2 regions of the Sphingopyxis sp. YR583 genome follow, and region 1 is predicted to be linked to the other one. Evidence: predicted binding sites of a transcription regulator. Region 1 holds the regulator's gene; the other holds the start of a gene.

Region 1 (7,876 bases):
TCCTGATCTCGCCCGGCCCCTGCACGCCGAACGAGGCGGGCATCAGCCTCGACCTCGTCGCCGCCTGCGCCGACGCGCGCCGCCCGCTGCTCGGCGTCTGCCTCGGCCATCAGGCGATCGGCCAGCATTTCGGCGGCACCGTGCAGCGCGGCCATCTGATGCACGGCAAGACGTCGCCCGTATGCCATGACAATAGCGGGCTTTACGCCGGTCTGCCCTCACCCTTTCAGGCGACCCGTTATCACAGCCTCGAGGTCGTCGATATTCCAGCCAGCCTCGTGATCAACGCGACGAGCGACGATGGCGCGGTGATGGGTTTCCGCCACACCGACCTGCCTATCCACGGCGTCCAGTTCCATCCCGAGAGCATTGCGACCGAACATGGTCATGCGATGCTCGCCAATTTCCTGAAAATTGCGGGGTTGCCAGTCGGCGAGCGGAAGGCCGCATGAGCCGCTTCGGTCCGTTTCCCGACCCCGCGGGGCTGCTCGAGCATGATGAGGCGGCCGACGCCTTTGCGACGATGCTCGACGGCGGCGCCAGTGACGAGAATATCGTCGAGTTCCTGAACGCGCTGTCCGATCGCGGCGAAACGATGGTCGAAATCGCCGCTGCCGCGCAGGCGATGCGCGACCGGCTGATCCCCATCGCCGCCCCTGCGAACGCGATCGACGTTTGCGGCACCGGCGGCGACGGCCACCACACCCTCAATGTCTCGACCGCGGTGTCGATTGTGGTCGCGGCATGCGAGGTTCCGGTTGCAAAGCACGGAAATCGTGCGGCTTCTTCAAAATCCGGCGCGGCTGACACGTTGGAGGCACTCGGCCTCGACATGGAGCGCGCGGACCGGCAGGCCGAGGAACAGCTCGCCGACCTTGGTATCTGTTTTCTTTTTGCCGGCACGCGCCACCCCGCGATGAAGCGCATCATGCCGATCCGCAAGGCGATCGGGCGGCGGACGATCTTCAACCTGATGGGGCCGCTCGCGAACCCCGCGCGCGTCACGCGCCAACTCGTCGGCATCGCGCGCCCGGCCTATGTCCCCGTCTATGCCGAGGCGCTCCACCGGCTCGGCACCGAACATTCACGGGTCATATCGGGCGACGAAGGGCTCGACGAGCTTTCGCTCGCGGGCGGTAACGAGGTCGCGGTGGTGACCCCCGAAGGCGTGCGCATGCAGCGCAGCGTCGCGGCCGACGCCGGTCTTCCGACGCGCGCATTGTCCGAAATCCGCGGCGGCGACGCCGAATATAACGCCAGGGCGCTGCGCCGCCTGCTCGAAGGCGAACCCGGCGCCTATCGCGACGCGGTGCTTTACAATGCCGCCGAGGCGCTCGTCGTCGCCGGGGCGGCCGATACGCTGGCCGAAGGGGTCGAGGAGGCCGCCGAGGCAATCGACAAGGGCCTTGCCAACGCGCTGCTCAATTGCTGGATCGCCTATAAATGAACAAGCTCACGCAAATCCTTGCCACCAAGGCCGACGAAGTCGCCGAACGGCGCGCAGCGCGCTCGCTCTCCGCCCTCGATGCGATCGACGCCGGTCCGGTGCGCGGTTTCGCCGCCGCGCTCCAGGCAAAGATTGACGCGGGCTCATTCGGCCTGATCGCGGAGATCAAGAAGGCTTCGCCGTCCAAGGGTTTGATAAGAGAAGATTTTAACCCGGAAGATCACGCGCGCGCCTATGCCGCCGGCGGCGCCGCCTGCCTGTCGGTCCTGACCGATGCCCCCTATTTTCAGGGACATGAAGATTATCTCGTCGCAGCGCGCGCGGCATGCTCCCTCCCCGCGCTGCGCAAGGACTTCATGGTCGATCCCTGGCAGGTCGCCGAGGCGCGCGCGATCGGCGCCGATGCGATCCTGATCATCGTCGCCGCGCTCGAAGACGGCATGATGCGCGAGATCGAGGCTGCGGCGTTCGAGCGCGGCATGGACGTTCTTGTCGAGGTCCACGACGAAACCGAGCTCGACCGCGCACTGACGCAGCTCAAATCGCGCCTGATCGGCGTCAACAACCGCGACCTTCGCACTTTCGAAACCGATCTTGCCGTCACCGAACGGCTCGCAAAGCTGGTCCCGCCCGGAACGCTGCTCGTCGGCGAAAGCGGCATCGCCATCCACGCCGACTGCCAGCGACTGGCAAAAAGCGGCGTCAAAGCGTTCCTTGTCGGCGAAAGCCTGATGCGCCAGCCTGACGTCACGACGGCAACCAAGGCGCTGCTGGAGGGCTGACGTCCGCTTTGGGGTGGTTAGCTGCCGTTATTCCTCGCGCGCGCTAAGTCAGCGTCTGATCGCATCGAACATGTCGATCACACTCAGAAGACCTTTCCGCTCGTCGTCGAAAAGATCCTCGTACTTCAGCGCCTCATGACATTTTTCGACAAGAATGCTGTCTAGGTGTCTGGCTCGAAAATGCATGAACACAAAATGGGCACGCCACTGGAGAAATTCAGAAAAAGCTCTAGTTTCGTCGGCATTCTGGCGCTTGAGAACGGGCCATAGTGCAGCAAAAGCCGAATTGGATACCGCCATCGTCGCCGCGACTGAGTTCGGGACAAGTTCTTCAGTGCTCAAAGTCGCCATCCTTCGGCCGCCGCCCAATTTTGGCACTTAGCCTACGTCGGCGCGGCAATGTCCGCAACCGGTCGTCAGCTGCCTTTCCCCATCCGCGATCCCTACCTACACCAAAACTGCCCCGCAAAAGCGGCCACAGCTTGGCGCCTATCATTTCCGCTCGGTCATCCCCCTTGCCTTTCCCGCCCCGCGTTGCTTGGCTGCGAACACATGACACCCAAACCGACTCACCTCGACGAAACCGGCACCGCGCATATGGTCGATGTCGGCGCCAAGCCCGCAACGCAGCGGCGAGCGGTCGCCGGCGGGCGCATCATCATGTCGCCCGAGGCGCTCGACGCGATCCGCAGCGGCAATGCGCCCAAGGGCGACGTGCTCTCGACCGCGCGCATCGCCGGTATCATGGGCGCCAAACGCACCGCCGACCTCATTCCGCTCTGCCATCCGCTCGCACTGACCATGGTGGGCATAGACTTTATATGGGAAGACAATGGGATATCGGTCGTTGCTGTTGCGCAGACGACGGGACAGACCGGCGTCGAGATGGAGGCGCTCACCGCCGCTTCGGTGGCGCTCCTCACCCTCTATGACATGGCAAAGGCGCTCGACCGCGCGATGATCCTCGGCGACATCCGCCTGCTCGAAAAGAGCGGCGGCCGCTCGGGCGACTGGCGCGCCGCATGAGCGGCCTGCTTCCGGTCGAGGAAGCACAGGCGCGGCTCCTGGCGCTGTGCGCGCCGCTCGGCAGCGAAAATATCGCCTTTTCCGAATCGCTTGGCCGCTATCTCTCGCATGATGTGAACGCGCTGCGCGATCAGCCCGCGGCGCCGCTGTCGGCGATGGACGGCTATGCGATCCGCTTCGACGATCTTCCGGGTCCGTGGACCGTCATCGGCGAAACCGCCGCGGGCGCCGCGCCGGACCTTGCGGTCGGGCCCGGCGAAGCGATGCGGATCTTCACCGGCGCGATGCTCCCGGCGGGCGCCGACACGGTGATCGTGCAGGAAGACGTCGTGCGCGAAGACGACAGGCTGCGGTCGACCGGTGACGGCCCCGGCGCGCGCGGGCGCCATATCCGCTCGCAAGCCGCCGACTTCGCTGCCGGCGACTGCCTGCTTCCCGCCGGCACGCGCCTGACCCCCGGCGCGATCGCCGCCGCGGCGATGAGCGGTGCGGGCGAACTTGCCGTCGGGCGCCGCGCGCGCGTCGCGATCCTCACCACCGGCGACGAGCTGGTCCAGCCCGGGCGCACTCTTGCCCCGGGGCAGATCCCCGACAGCAATGGCGTGATGCTCGCGGCAATGCTGTCGGGCGAGGTCGACGGGGTCATCCTGCCGCACCATGTCCGCGACGACCGCGAGACACTTGCCAAGGTTCTGAAAGAGTTGGCGCGACGTCACGACGTCATCGTGACCGTCGGGGGCGCATCGGTCGGCGACCACGACCATGTTCGCGGCGCGCTGGGCGACGCAGGCGGGCAGCTCGATTTCTGGAAAATCGCGATGCGCCCCGGCAAGCCGCTGATCGCCGGAACGCTGGGCGACGCGATCCTGCTTGGCCTGCCCGGCAACCCCTCCTCGGCCTTCGTCACCGCGACGCTCTTTCTCCTGCCGCTCGTCCGCCACCTTGCCGGGGCGGCCGATCCGCTGCCGCCCGTCCATCAGGCCCCGCTCGCCGCCGCCCTTGCCGAAGGCGGCACACGCCGCGACTATCTGCGCGCGCGACTCGAAAACGGGCGCCTGACGCCGTTGATCGGGCAGGAAAGCGGCCGCACCCTTCCCCTCGCCTCGGCGAACGCGCTGCTGATCCGCGACATCGGCGCCCCGGCACGCGATGCGGGCGACCTCGCGGATTATCTTGTCATCGCTTGACAAATTCCGCTTTGTTCCACTATCGTTCTCAATATGTCCGGAATTGGCATCATGGAGAACGAACGATGTTGACCGCGAAGCAGCATGAACTGCTCCACTTCATCCAGGAACGCCTTGATTCGAGCGGCATTTCGCCGTCGTTCGAGGAGATGAAGGAAGCGCTTGGTCTCAAATCGAAATCGGGCATACACCGGCTGATAAGCGCCTTGGAAGAAAGAGGTTTTCTCCGCCGCCTGCCCAACCGGGCCCGCGCGCTCGAGGTTCTCAAGGTGCCCGAGGCTGTGAAGCCCGCGGTGCGTGAGCGTAGCGACAATGTGGTTCCGCTCCGCAAGCCCGCCCCGGCGCTCAAGCCGATCGCCGCGAACGACGTCATCGAGATCCCGCTCCACGGCAAGATCGCGGCGGGCGTCCCGATCGAGGCCTTCGAGGATCACAATAATCTGGCCGTTCCCGCCGCACTGCTCGGCTCGGGCGAACATTATGCGCTCGAAATCTCCGGCGACTCGATGGTCGAAGCGGGGATTTTCGACGGCGATTATGCTCTGATCCAGAAAGCGAGCACCGCGCGCGAAGGCGACATCGTCGTCGCGCTCGTCGACGGGCAGGACGCGACGCTCAAATATTTTCGCCGCGAAGGGCAGATGATCCGTCTCGACCCCGCGAACAGCGCCTATGAGCCGCAGCGCTACCCCGCCGATCGCGTCATCGTGCAGGGTCGTCTGTCGGGATTGCTTCGTCGTTACCACTAAGCTGCTGCGGCAGCCGCCAGGGATGCCCGTCGCCCGCCTTGAGCGTGGCGACGGCCTTGGGCGTTTCACCGAGGTAGAGCGCTAGGCCGCCGCTGGCCGCAAGGCTGTCGCGATCGATCGTCATCCAGCGCCCGGCGCACTCGCGCGGTAACCAGCGATCGCTGATCACGACATCAGCCGCCGCGCAGGCGGCCGCCATATCGGCGCCCTCGATCCGGTCGCGCCCGCGCGATGCAAGAATGACATATTGCGCTCTGCCCCGCCCCTGCTTCCAGCGGCAGAAATCGCGATTGCATTCGACATGGCCGAGACCTGCCAACGCCGCCAGCGGCATGTCGGTCCCCGCCGCTTCCGCCATCGTATCGCGGATATAGTCGCCCGCCCGGTCGCGCAGCAACGCGTAGCTGCCATCGGGCAGCGCCGCGGCGATGTGGCGGCCATCGCCGGTGACGAGCAGGTCGGGGCGCGGCTGAAAAAGCAATGTTGCCGCGCCGATCGCCAGCGGAACGAACCCTGCATGGCGCCAGCGCGTTTGCCAAAGCAATATCCACAGCCCGCCGAAAACCGCGAGGCCAAAACCCCATGGAGGAAAGCTCGGCAGCGTTGCCACCGCACCTGGTGCGTCGGCGACGGCATGTGCGAGCCACAACAGGAGCCGCAACGCCTGTTCGGTGATCCACCAGAAGGGCGCCCCCGCCCCGATCGTATCAAACAGGAGCGCCAGCGCCTCGAACGGCATGATGACAAAGGTTGTGAGCGGAATCGCGACCACATTGGCGAGCGCGCCGTAGAGACCCGCCTTGTGGAAATGGAACAGCGCGATCGGCGCCAGCGCCACTTCGACAATCAGCCCGGTAATCAGCAGCCCGGCGACGCCGCGCCCCAGCCGAAACAGCCACGTCTCATCGCGCCGTGCGAGAAACGCTCGCATCGGCCGACTCTCGTGCAATGCGATGATAGCGGTGACGGCGGCGAAGCTCAGTTGGAAACTCGGTCCCGCGAGCGACTCGGGGCGCCAGACGAGGGCGATCAACGCACCGGCGGCGACGAGCCGCAGCGTCAGCGCCTCACGCCCCATAAGGAACGCGACGAGGACAAGCAGGGCGGCGATAAATGAGCGCAGCGTCGGCACCTCGGCACCCGCGAGCAATGTGTATCCGCCACCCGCCAGTGCCCCTGCGGCGGCGGCAAGCGACAGGACATAGCCCGCGAGCGCGAGCCGCCGGTTCAGCGCCAGCAGCCGCAGCGTCAGGAACATCGCAAATCCGACGACGGCGGTCACATGCAGCCCGCTGATCGACAGGAGATGCGCCAATCCGCTCCGCCGCATCGCCTCCTCGTCGGCTTCGCTGATCGCGCCGCGGTCGCCCGTGACCAGCGCGGCGGCGATTCCCCCGGGCGAGCCTTCTATCCGATCGTGAATATGCGCGCTGAGCCGCGCGCGCAGTGGCGGCGTCGCGCCCCTTTGCGCTGGTGCCCGGGAAATATCGCCGAGCACCGTCCCGACCGCCCCGATCCGGTCGAACCATGCCCGCTGGGCAAAATCATACCCCCCCGGCAGGCTTGCCGTAGGCGGCGGCATCAATCGCGCGCGGACGCCGATCGTTTCGCCATCGGTGAGGTCAGCGGCCTGTTCGCTGCGCAACGTCAACCGCACCCGCGGCGGCAGATCGCTGCGCTGCTGGGGCAGAGCGAGAATGCGAATCTGTCCCTTGGCCGGCAAGGGCTCGGCGCGCTCGACGATTGCGGAAAACTCGGTCACCACGGGCGCCGCGAGCACCGGCGCCGCGACCCATATGGCGCGCGCCCAGATCAACAACACGCCCGCCGCCATAACGCCGCATCCCACGACGACCATCCGCCCGGAGCGGTTGTTCCAGCCGATCAGCGCGCCTGCGCACATGCCGCCCGCCATTAGCAGAAGGAACCCGATCCAATGCGTCTCGGCAGGTAAGGCGAACCAGGCGGCGATGCCGGCGCCCAGCGCAACGGGCAACCAGAGCCCGATCCGCTCGCGCTCCGCCTCGAGCCGAGCTTCGAGCGCGGGACCGATCCGATGCAGGATAGTTGCCCAGCGAGCCGCAATGGGCGTTTGAAGCAGCCTTGTCGCCATGCTAGGGGCTCCCCCGATCCCCGCCCAGAGGGCGGCAAATTGAGTGAAAGAGGCCGGAGTGGCAACCGAAAACGAGACCAAAGTGGCAGAAGCGATCTCCGAAGCGACCGGCGCCGATGTCGTCACGCGCTTTGCGCCATCGCCGACCGGCTATCTGCATATCGGCGGCGCGCGCACTGCCCTGTTTAACTGGCTGTTTGCCCGCCACCACGGCGGCAAATTCCTGCTTCGCATCGAGGATACCGACCGCGCGCGCTCGACCGATGCCGCAATCGACGCGATTATCGACGGGATGCAGTGGCTCGATTTGGACTGGGACGGCGAGACCGTGTTCCAGTTCGCCCGTGCGCCCCGCCATGCCGAGGTCGCGCACGACCTGCTCGCAAAGGGTGAAGCCTATCGCTGTTATCTGACGCAGGACGAACTCGCCGCGATGCGCGCAGAGGCGCAGGAAAAGCGCCTGCCTTTCCGCGTCCGCAGCCCTTGGCGCGACCGTAACGACGGCGATCCGTCGATCCCGCATGTCATCCGGCTGCGCGCGCCGCAGGAGGGCGCGGTGACCATTGCCGACA
Region 2 (7,876 bases), on a different contig from region 1:
CACCACCGAACAGCTTTTCGTGCTCGATCATATCGCGCGTGTCGACGCGATGGCCGCTCACGACAAATTCGCCGCCGCAACCCCCGACATGGTCGAGGCGATCGTCACCGGCATCGGCGAATTCGCTGCCGAGATGTATGCGCCGCTCAATCGCGTCGGCGACACGACCAATCCCCAATGGCAGGACGGCAAGGTCACCATGCCCCCGGGCTTCAAGGACGCCTACAAACAGTTCGTCGAGGCAGGCTGGGGCAGCATCGACGGCCCCGGCGAATATGGCGGGCAGGATCTGCCCTTCACCCTCGCGACCGTGGTGATCGAGGCGCTCGGCAGCGCGAACATGGGCTTTACCCTTTGCCCCATCCTGACCGCAGGCGCGATCCATGCGCTGATGGCCTACGGCACCGAGGAACAGCGCCAGACATGGCTGCCCAAGCTGGTCAACGGCGAGTGGAACGGCACGATGAACCTGACCGAGCCCGCCGCGGGCAGCGATGTCGGCGCGCTGCGCTCGACCGCCGAAAAGGTCACCGATGGTCCGAACGCCGGCCTCTACCGGATCAAGGGGCAGAAAATCTTCATCACCTTCGGCGAGCATGATCTTACCGACAATATCGTCCACCTCGTCCTAGCGCGCACGCCCGGCGCGCCCGAGGGGACGCGCGGCATCTCGCTCTTCCTCGTCCCCAAATACCGCCTCGACGACGCCGGCAATCCGACGATTTCGAACGGCGTCCATTGCGCGTCGATCGAGCACAAGCTCGGCATCCACGGATCGCCGACCGCCGTGATGGTCTATGGCGAGGGCGAGGATTGCCTCGGCGAGATCGTCGGCGGCGAGATGGGCGGCATGAAGGCGATGTTCGTGATGATGAACAACGCCCGCCTGATGGTCGGCTGCCAGGGCGTCCAGATCGCCGAGCGCGCGACGCAGCAGGCGCAGCGCTACGCCGCCGAGCGTGTCCAGTCGTCGCTCGCGGGTTCGCCCGATCGCACTCCGGTGACGATCGCGCACCACCCCGACGTCAAGCGGATGCTGTGGCGGATGCGCGCGCAGACCGAGGCCGCGCGCGCGCTCACTTACTATGCCGCGGCGCAGATCGACTTCGGCAAGCTCGGCGACGAAGCCGCCGCCATGCGGGCCGAAATCCTCATCCCGCTCGTCAAGGCGCACGCGACCGACATCGGCTGCGAGGTCGCCAGCCTCGGCGTGCAGGTCCATGGCGGCATGGGCTTCATCGAGGAAACCGGCGCCGCACAGCATTATCGCGACGCGCGCATCGCTCCGATCTACGAAGGCACCAACGGCATTCAGGCGGCGGACCTTGTCGGGCGCAAGCTCGGCATGGCGGGCGGCGACGGGGTGCGCGGCCTGATCGACGATATTGCGCGTGGCGCTGCCGATTTTCCGGAGTTGCAACAGCTTGTCGACGCCTGCCGCGCGGTGACCGACTGGATGGTCGGCGCGAACACCGGCGACCGGCTTGCGGGCAGCTACCCCTATCTCACCATGCTCGCCACCGCGACCTGCGGCTGGCTGATGGCAATCCAGAACAAGGCTGCTCGCACCGCGCTGGGCGAAGGCCATGGCGACCGCGCCTTCCTCGAAGCCAAGATCGCATCCACCCGCTTTTACCTGCAACAGATCGTCCCGGCGGCGACCGGCCTCGCCGCCTCGGCGCTCGCCGGCGACGCCGCGCTCGAACCGCTTCCGGCGATCGCCTGAAACATAGGGAATCCTGCGCCTGACGTCTCCGCGTCCGGCGCAGGGTTTCGTTCATAATTAACGCGATGATAACCATCTGGGACTAGGCACGGGCCGGCAATTGCTGGAGACGTGCGTGCCCATCCCGGTCAAAAGTCTGATCATCAGCTGGCGAACGATCGCGCTCTCGCTGATTCTCAGCCTGATCGTCGGCTTTTCGGCGATCGGCGAACCGGTCGATCGCGTGATCGAGGCGGCGATCGGCCGCCTTGCCTGGCGTCCCGTGTCGGGCGACACCGTCATCGTCGGGGTCGACGACAAGACGTTGCAGTCGCTCCAGGATCAGGAATTTTCGGTCGCCAATCACGCCCGGCTCATCAAAAGGATCGACGATGCCGGCGCGAAGCGGCTGTTCATCGACTTTTCATATTATCGCCGGCTGACCCATCCCGATTTTTCCAAGGTCGTCGCCGCGGTGAATGCGATGGACGACCGGGTCGTCGTCGCCGTGCCCGCCGCCCGGATGACCGGCACCGACGTCAAGGTCAGCTATTGGCCGTCGCAGGCGATGAGCGACCGCGCGGTGCGCGCCTGCATTTGCTGGGAATATGAATTCTGGCAGGTCTGGCGCGTCCCGCTGGCGGTGATCGCCGACGGTCGCCATATACCGAGCTTTGCCGCACTCCTCGCCGACCGCCCGCTCGACAAGCCCGGTGTGTTCGCGCTCGATTTTTCCTACGACACGTCGACGGTCACCGAATATAGCGCCATCGACGTGCTGAACGGACGCGTCGGGCGCGCCGAGCTCGCCGGCAAACATGTCATTTTCGCGCCCACCAACGCATCCTCGTCGGACCAGCATTTCCTGCCCGGCCACGAAAAATTGCCGGGGGCCTATATCCACCTGATCGCCGGCGAGGCGCTGAAGCGCGGCACCCCGATCGACATCGGCTTCCTCCCGGGCCTTGCCCTCACCTTCGCGGTGCTGATGGGAGCGCTCGCGATCGGGCGCGGCCGCTGGTACGCATGGACCGCCTTCGCGGCGACCGCGGCCCTGATCGCGGCCAAGGTCATGCTCAGCATTTCGCTCGTCTCGACCCAGATCGGCGCCGCTTGTTTCCTGATCGCCGCGGTCAGCACCAACGTGTCGCGCACCCGTCGCCGCGCCTCGGCCCAGCGCGAAAACCCGGTTTCGGGCTTGCCCAATTTCGAAGCCTTGCGCACGCAGGCGGCGTTCGGCAGCGCGACCGTCGTCGCCGCCAAGGTCGTCAATTTCGAGGATCTCGCCGCCTTCATTCCCGGCGACGGCATCGGCAAGCTCGTCGAACAGGTCACGCGCCGCCTCCAGCTCGCGTCGCAGGGCACGACGCTGCATCACGATCTCGACGGCACCTTCGCGTGGCTCGTCCCCTATTATCAGCACAGCCAGATCGAGGGGCAGCTCGCGGGCCTCGCCGCATTGTTCAACGCGCCGCTGACCATCGGCGAGCTCCGCGTCGACGTCGCGATCGCCTTCGGGGTCAACGACGAGTTCGAAGGATCGAACGCGCAGCGCCTCGCCGCCGCGCTCGTCGCCGCCGAGCGCGCGATCCGCACGCGCTCGCTGTGGACCAAATATACCTCGCGCCAGAAAGAGGACGCCGGCTGGCAATTGAGCTTCCATTCGCAGCTCGAGGATGCCCTGACCGGCGGCGACATCTGGGTCGCCTTCCAGCCGCAATATGAGATCGCGACGAACAAGCTGGTCGGGGTCGAGGCGCTCGCGCGCTGGACGCATCCGACGCGCGGCCCGATCCCGCCCGACGAATTCATTGTCCAGGCCGAAAAGAGCCAGGACATCTATCGCCTCACCCTGTTCGTGATGGATCAGGCGATCCGTTCGGCGGCGCAGCTGCGCGAACGCGGCATCCATATCAACATGTCGGTCAACCTGTCGGCGAGCCTGCTCGACCATAACGACCTTGTCGGCACGATCCGCGTGATGCTCACCGCGCATCATCTGCCGCCCGAAATCTTGACGATCGAGATCACCGAAACCGCGCAGATCGAAAACAGCCGGCAGGCGCGCCAGACGCTGGCGCAGCTTCGCCGCACGGGCATTCGTCTGTCGATCGACGATTATGGCACCGGCCAGTCGAACCTCGAATATCTGACCGAGATCGAAGCCGACGAAATCAAGATCGACAAGCGATTCGTGATGACCATGCGCGATTCGCAGCGGAACCTCGAAGTCGTCAAATCGACGATCGATCTCGCCCACCGCCTGGGTGCCGTGGCGGTCGCCGAAGGCATCGAAGACGCCGAAACCATGGCCTTGCTAGCCAACCTCGGCTGCGATGTCGGACAAGGCTATCATCTTGGAAAACCTCAACTGTTTTCCGAACTTACTGCGACACTGAGCACCATTCCCCAAAATCGCACCGCTTAACTGCCAAAATGGTGGTAATCATTTTGGTTAAGACTCGATTTACCATGTCGATTAAGGTATACGCGCCGTTAACTGTTCGTCGTGGGCAGTGCCAACAGGAGATCTGACATGGGTTGGTTCTGGAAATTTCTCGGCGGCGGCGGCACCGGTAACGGTGGCGGCGAAGCGTAAGCCAGGAACGAGATAAAAAAGGGCTCCGGACATTTCCGGGGCCCTTTTTCTTTGCCTGCAACCCGTGCGCCCTTGCGCGCCGGACACGGCCCGCCCCACGCCTTCCCGATCGCTAGCGCGCCATATTCGCCGCCGCTCTTTGGCCCGGGCTCGTACCCATAAAAAAAATGATCCCCCGCCCGGTCGCAACGATCGCCGCGCAAAGCCGCACTATGCCTTGCCCTCGCCGCCCCGCGCGTCCATCAGCGTCGACGAAACGAATCAAATTATCGACGAGTTGAGTCCCCGTTCTGTCATTTACCGTCTTGCATCGCCGCGCCGACGTGGCACTATAGGTGGTGGGTCAAACACGGGGGCACCCCAAGAAATAGTATAAGGCTGCAAGTGGCGGATTTCCGTCGTCCATCGCATATGGACACGGGAAAACCCTTCCTGCGGCCAAAAAAAGTGCCCACCGGGACGGGTTTAAATGCTAAGACCGGGGCTTCGCCCTGAGTCGAACAAGACAGGAACAAAGCGCACCGCGTGCGCGTTCATATCGGGGGCGAATTCGATGGATTTTCGGGAAACGGAACGAGTGGAGACGAGCGACGTGGCGACGATGGAACTGGCAAAGAATGATGCTCCGGCGGTGAGCGAATCGGCGCCCGAAGGAAAGCCCACGGCCAAGCTCAACGACAGCAGCGAGCCGAAGGTGCACGCGCGTCGATTCGACATCGTCACCGACAAGAGCCGCGATGCGCTCCTGACCGATTTCGGCAAGGAAACGCTCGAGGATCGTTACCTCCTGCCCGGCGAATCCTATCAGGATCTCTTCGCGCGCGTCGCCGACGCCTATGCCGACGATCAGGATCACGCGCAGCGCCTCTACGACTATATCTCGAAGCTGTGGTTCATGCCCGCGACCCCCGTTCTCTCGAACGGCGGCACCGGCCGCGGCCTGCCCATCTCCTGCTACCTGAACTCGGTCGACGACAGCCTCGAGGGTATCGTCGGCACCTGGAACGAGAATGTCTGGCTCGCCAGCCGCGGCGGCGGCATCGGCACCTATTGGGGCGCGGTGCGCGGCATCGGCGAACCCGTGGGCCTCAACGGCAAGACCAGCGGCATCATTCCCTTCGTCCGCGTGATGGACAGCCTGACCCTCGCGATTTCGCAGGGCTCGCTCCGCCGCGGCTCGGCCGCCTGCTACCTCGACATCTCGCACCCCGAGATCGAGGAGTTTCTCGAGGTCCGCAAACCCTCGGGCGACTTCAACCGCAAGGCGCTCAACCTGCACCACGGCGTGCTGATCACCGACGAGTTCATGGAGGCCGTCCGCGACGGCGCCGAATTCAACCTGCGCAGCCCCAAGGACCAGAGCGTCCGCGGCACTGTCGACGCGCGCGCGCTGTTCCAGAAGCTCGTCGAAACGCGCCTCGCGACCGGCGAGCCCTACATCATCTTCATCGATCAGGTGAACCGCATGATGCCCAAGCATCATCGCGACCTCGGGCTCAAAGTCACCACCTCGAACCTCTGCTCGGAAATCACGCTGCCGACCGGCCGCGACCATCTGGGCGAGGATCGCACCGCGGTCTGCTGCCTCTCGTCATTGAACCTCGAAACCTGGGACGAATGGAACGGCGACAAGGTCTTCATCGAAGACGTGATGCGCATGCTCGATAACGTCCTTCAGGACTATATCGACCGCGCCCCGCCCGAAATGGCGCGCGCCAAATATAGCGCCAGCCGCGAACGTTCGGTCGGCCTCGGCGTCATGGGCTTCCACAGCTTCCTCCAGGCGCGCGGCCTGCCGTTCGAGGGCGCGATGGCGAAATCGTCGAACCTGCGCGTCTTCAAGCATATCCGTGCACAGGTCGACGCGGCATCGATGCTGCTCGCGAACGAGCGCGGCCCCTGCCCCGACGCCGCCGATCAGGGCGTGATGGAGCGCTTCAGCTGCAAGATGGCGATCGCGCCGACCGCGTCGATCAGCATCATCTGCGGCGGCACCAGCGCGTGCATCGAGCCGATCCCGGCGAACATCTACACGCACAAGACGCTCTCGGGCAGCTTCTCGATCCGCAACCCGCACCTCGAAGCGCTGCTCGTCGACAAGGCGAAGAACAGCGACGCGGTGTGGAACTCGATCCTCGAACGCGGCGGCAGCGTCCAGCACCTCGACTTCCTGACGCAGGACGAGAAGGACTGCTACAAGACCAGCTTCGAAATCGACCAGCGCTGGCTCCTCGAACTCAGCGCCGACCGCACGCCCTATATCGATCAGGCGCAGTCGCTGAACCTGTTCATCCCCGCCGACGTCGAGAAATGGGATCTGCTCATGCTCCACTACCGCGCGTGGGAACTCGGCATCAAATCGCTCTATTATCTCCGCTCGAAATCGGTGCAGCGCGCCGGCTTCGCGGGCGGGGTAGAGGCCGACAACACCGCCGAAGCGCCGAAGTTCGAACTCAGCGCCGAAAGCACCGATTACGACGAGTGCCTGGCCTGTCAGTAAAGAGTGAAGCCCCTCTCCCCTTGTGGGAGAGGGAGGGGCCCGTCGCCGCGTGAGCGGCGATGGGAGGGTGAGGGGAAGAAGCCGCAAGGCCGACCTCCCCCGGTGGACGACCGAAAGAGCGCGCACGCTCCGCCGCGAAGCCACCGACGCCGAGAAGCGCATGTGGCGCGCCTTGCGAGAGGCTTTTCCTCACGCAAAGTTCCGCCGCCAGCAAGCTCTCGGGCCCTTTTTCGCCGATTTCGCATCGCACGCCGCGCGGCTGGTGATCGAAATCGACGGAGGACAGCATGGCGAAGCGGTCGCCTAAGACGAAGCGCGGACACGCTTCATCGAAGGTGAAGGATATAGGATGATCCGCTTCTGGAATGACGATGTGATGACGAATCTGGAGGGCGTATTGACCTCGATCGCGTCCACCCTCCCTTCTCCCCTTGTGGGAGAAGGTGGCCCGCAGGGCCGGATGAGGGGGAACGAGGCCGACACCCCCTCACCCTCCCAAGGCTGACGCCTTGGGCCCCTCCCTCTCCCACAAGGGGAGAGGGAATTTGGACCGAGTTTCGACTGGAGTACGCCAATGTCGCTTTTGGAAGCCCGCAAGACCTACAAGCCCTTCGAATATCCGTGGGCCTATGATTTCTGGAAACGCCAGCAGCAGATCCACTGGGTTCCCGAGGAAGTGCCGCTGGGCGAGGATTGCCGCGACTGGGCGCAAAAGATCAGCGACCATGAACGCAACCTGCTGACGCAGATTTTCCGCTTCTTCACGCAGGCCGATATCGAGGTGCAGGATTGCTACCACGACAAATACGGCCGCGTGTTCAAGCCGACCGAAATCAAGATGATGCTGACCGCGTTCAGCAACATGGAAACCGTGCACATCGCGGCCTATTCGCACCTGCTCGACACGATCGGCATGCCCGAAAGCGAATATGGCATGTTCCTCGAATATGACGAGATGCGCGCCAAGCACGACTATATGGGCACCTTCGGCGTCGACAGCGACGAGGATATCGCGCGCACGCTCGCGATGTTCGGCGGCTTTACCGAAGGGCTTCAGCTCTTCGCCAGCTTC

What was found. The regulator LexA, encoded in region 1, represses DNA repair genes until DNA is damaged. The targets are predictions, from matches to a motif close to GTTCCNCNCTTGTTCT.
Region 2: the regulator LexA is predicted to act here: its motif matches at 4,802-4,817, upstream of BLW56_RS04460 (ribonucleoside-diphosphate reductase subunit alpha).

Annotation. Positions count from the first base shown of each region.
Region 1 covers NZ_FNWK01000002.1:559,674-567,549, forward strand. The annotation lists gene BLW56_RS14705 (anthranilate synthase component II) at 1-452, shown strand, start outside; gene trpD (anthranilate phosphoribosyltransferase) at 449-1,447, shown strand; gene trpC (indole-3-glycerol phosphate synthase TrpC) at 1,444-2,229, shown strand; gene BLW56_RS14720 (hypothetical protein) at 2,278-2,571, opposite strand; gene moaC (cyclic pyranopterin monophosphate synthase MoaC) at 2,782-3,255, shown strand; gene glp (molybdopterin molybdotransferase MoeA) at 3,252-4,442, shown strand; gene lexA (transcriptional repressor LexA) at 4,508-5,191, shown strand; gene BLW56_RS14740 (ComEC/Rec2 family competence protein) at 5,145-7,304, opposite strand; gene gltX (glutamate--tRNA ligase) at 7,363-7,876, shown strand, end outside.
Region 2 covers NZ_FNWK01000001.1:962,728-970,603, forward strand. The annotation lists gene BLW56_RS04450 (acyl-CoA dehydrogenase) at 1-1,726, shown strand, start outside; gene BLW56_RS04455 (EAL domain-containing protein) at 1,842-4,133, shown strand; gene BLW56_RS04460 (ribonucleoside-diphosphate reductase subunit alpha) at 4,858-6,804, shown strand; partial or broken gene BLW56_RS04465 (endonuclease domain-containing protein) at 6,965-7,309, shown strand; gene BLW56_RS04470 (ribonucleotide-diphosphate reductase subunit beta) at 7,379-7,876, shown strand, end outside.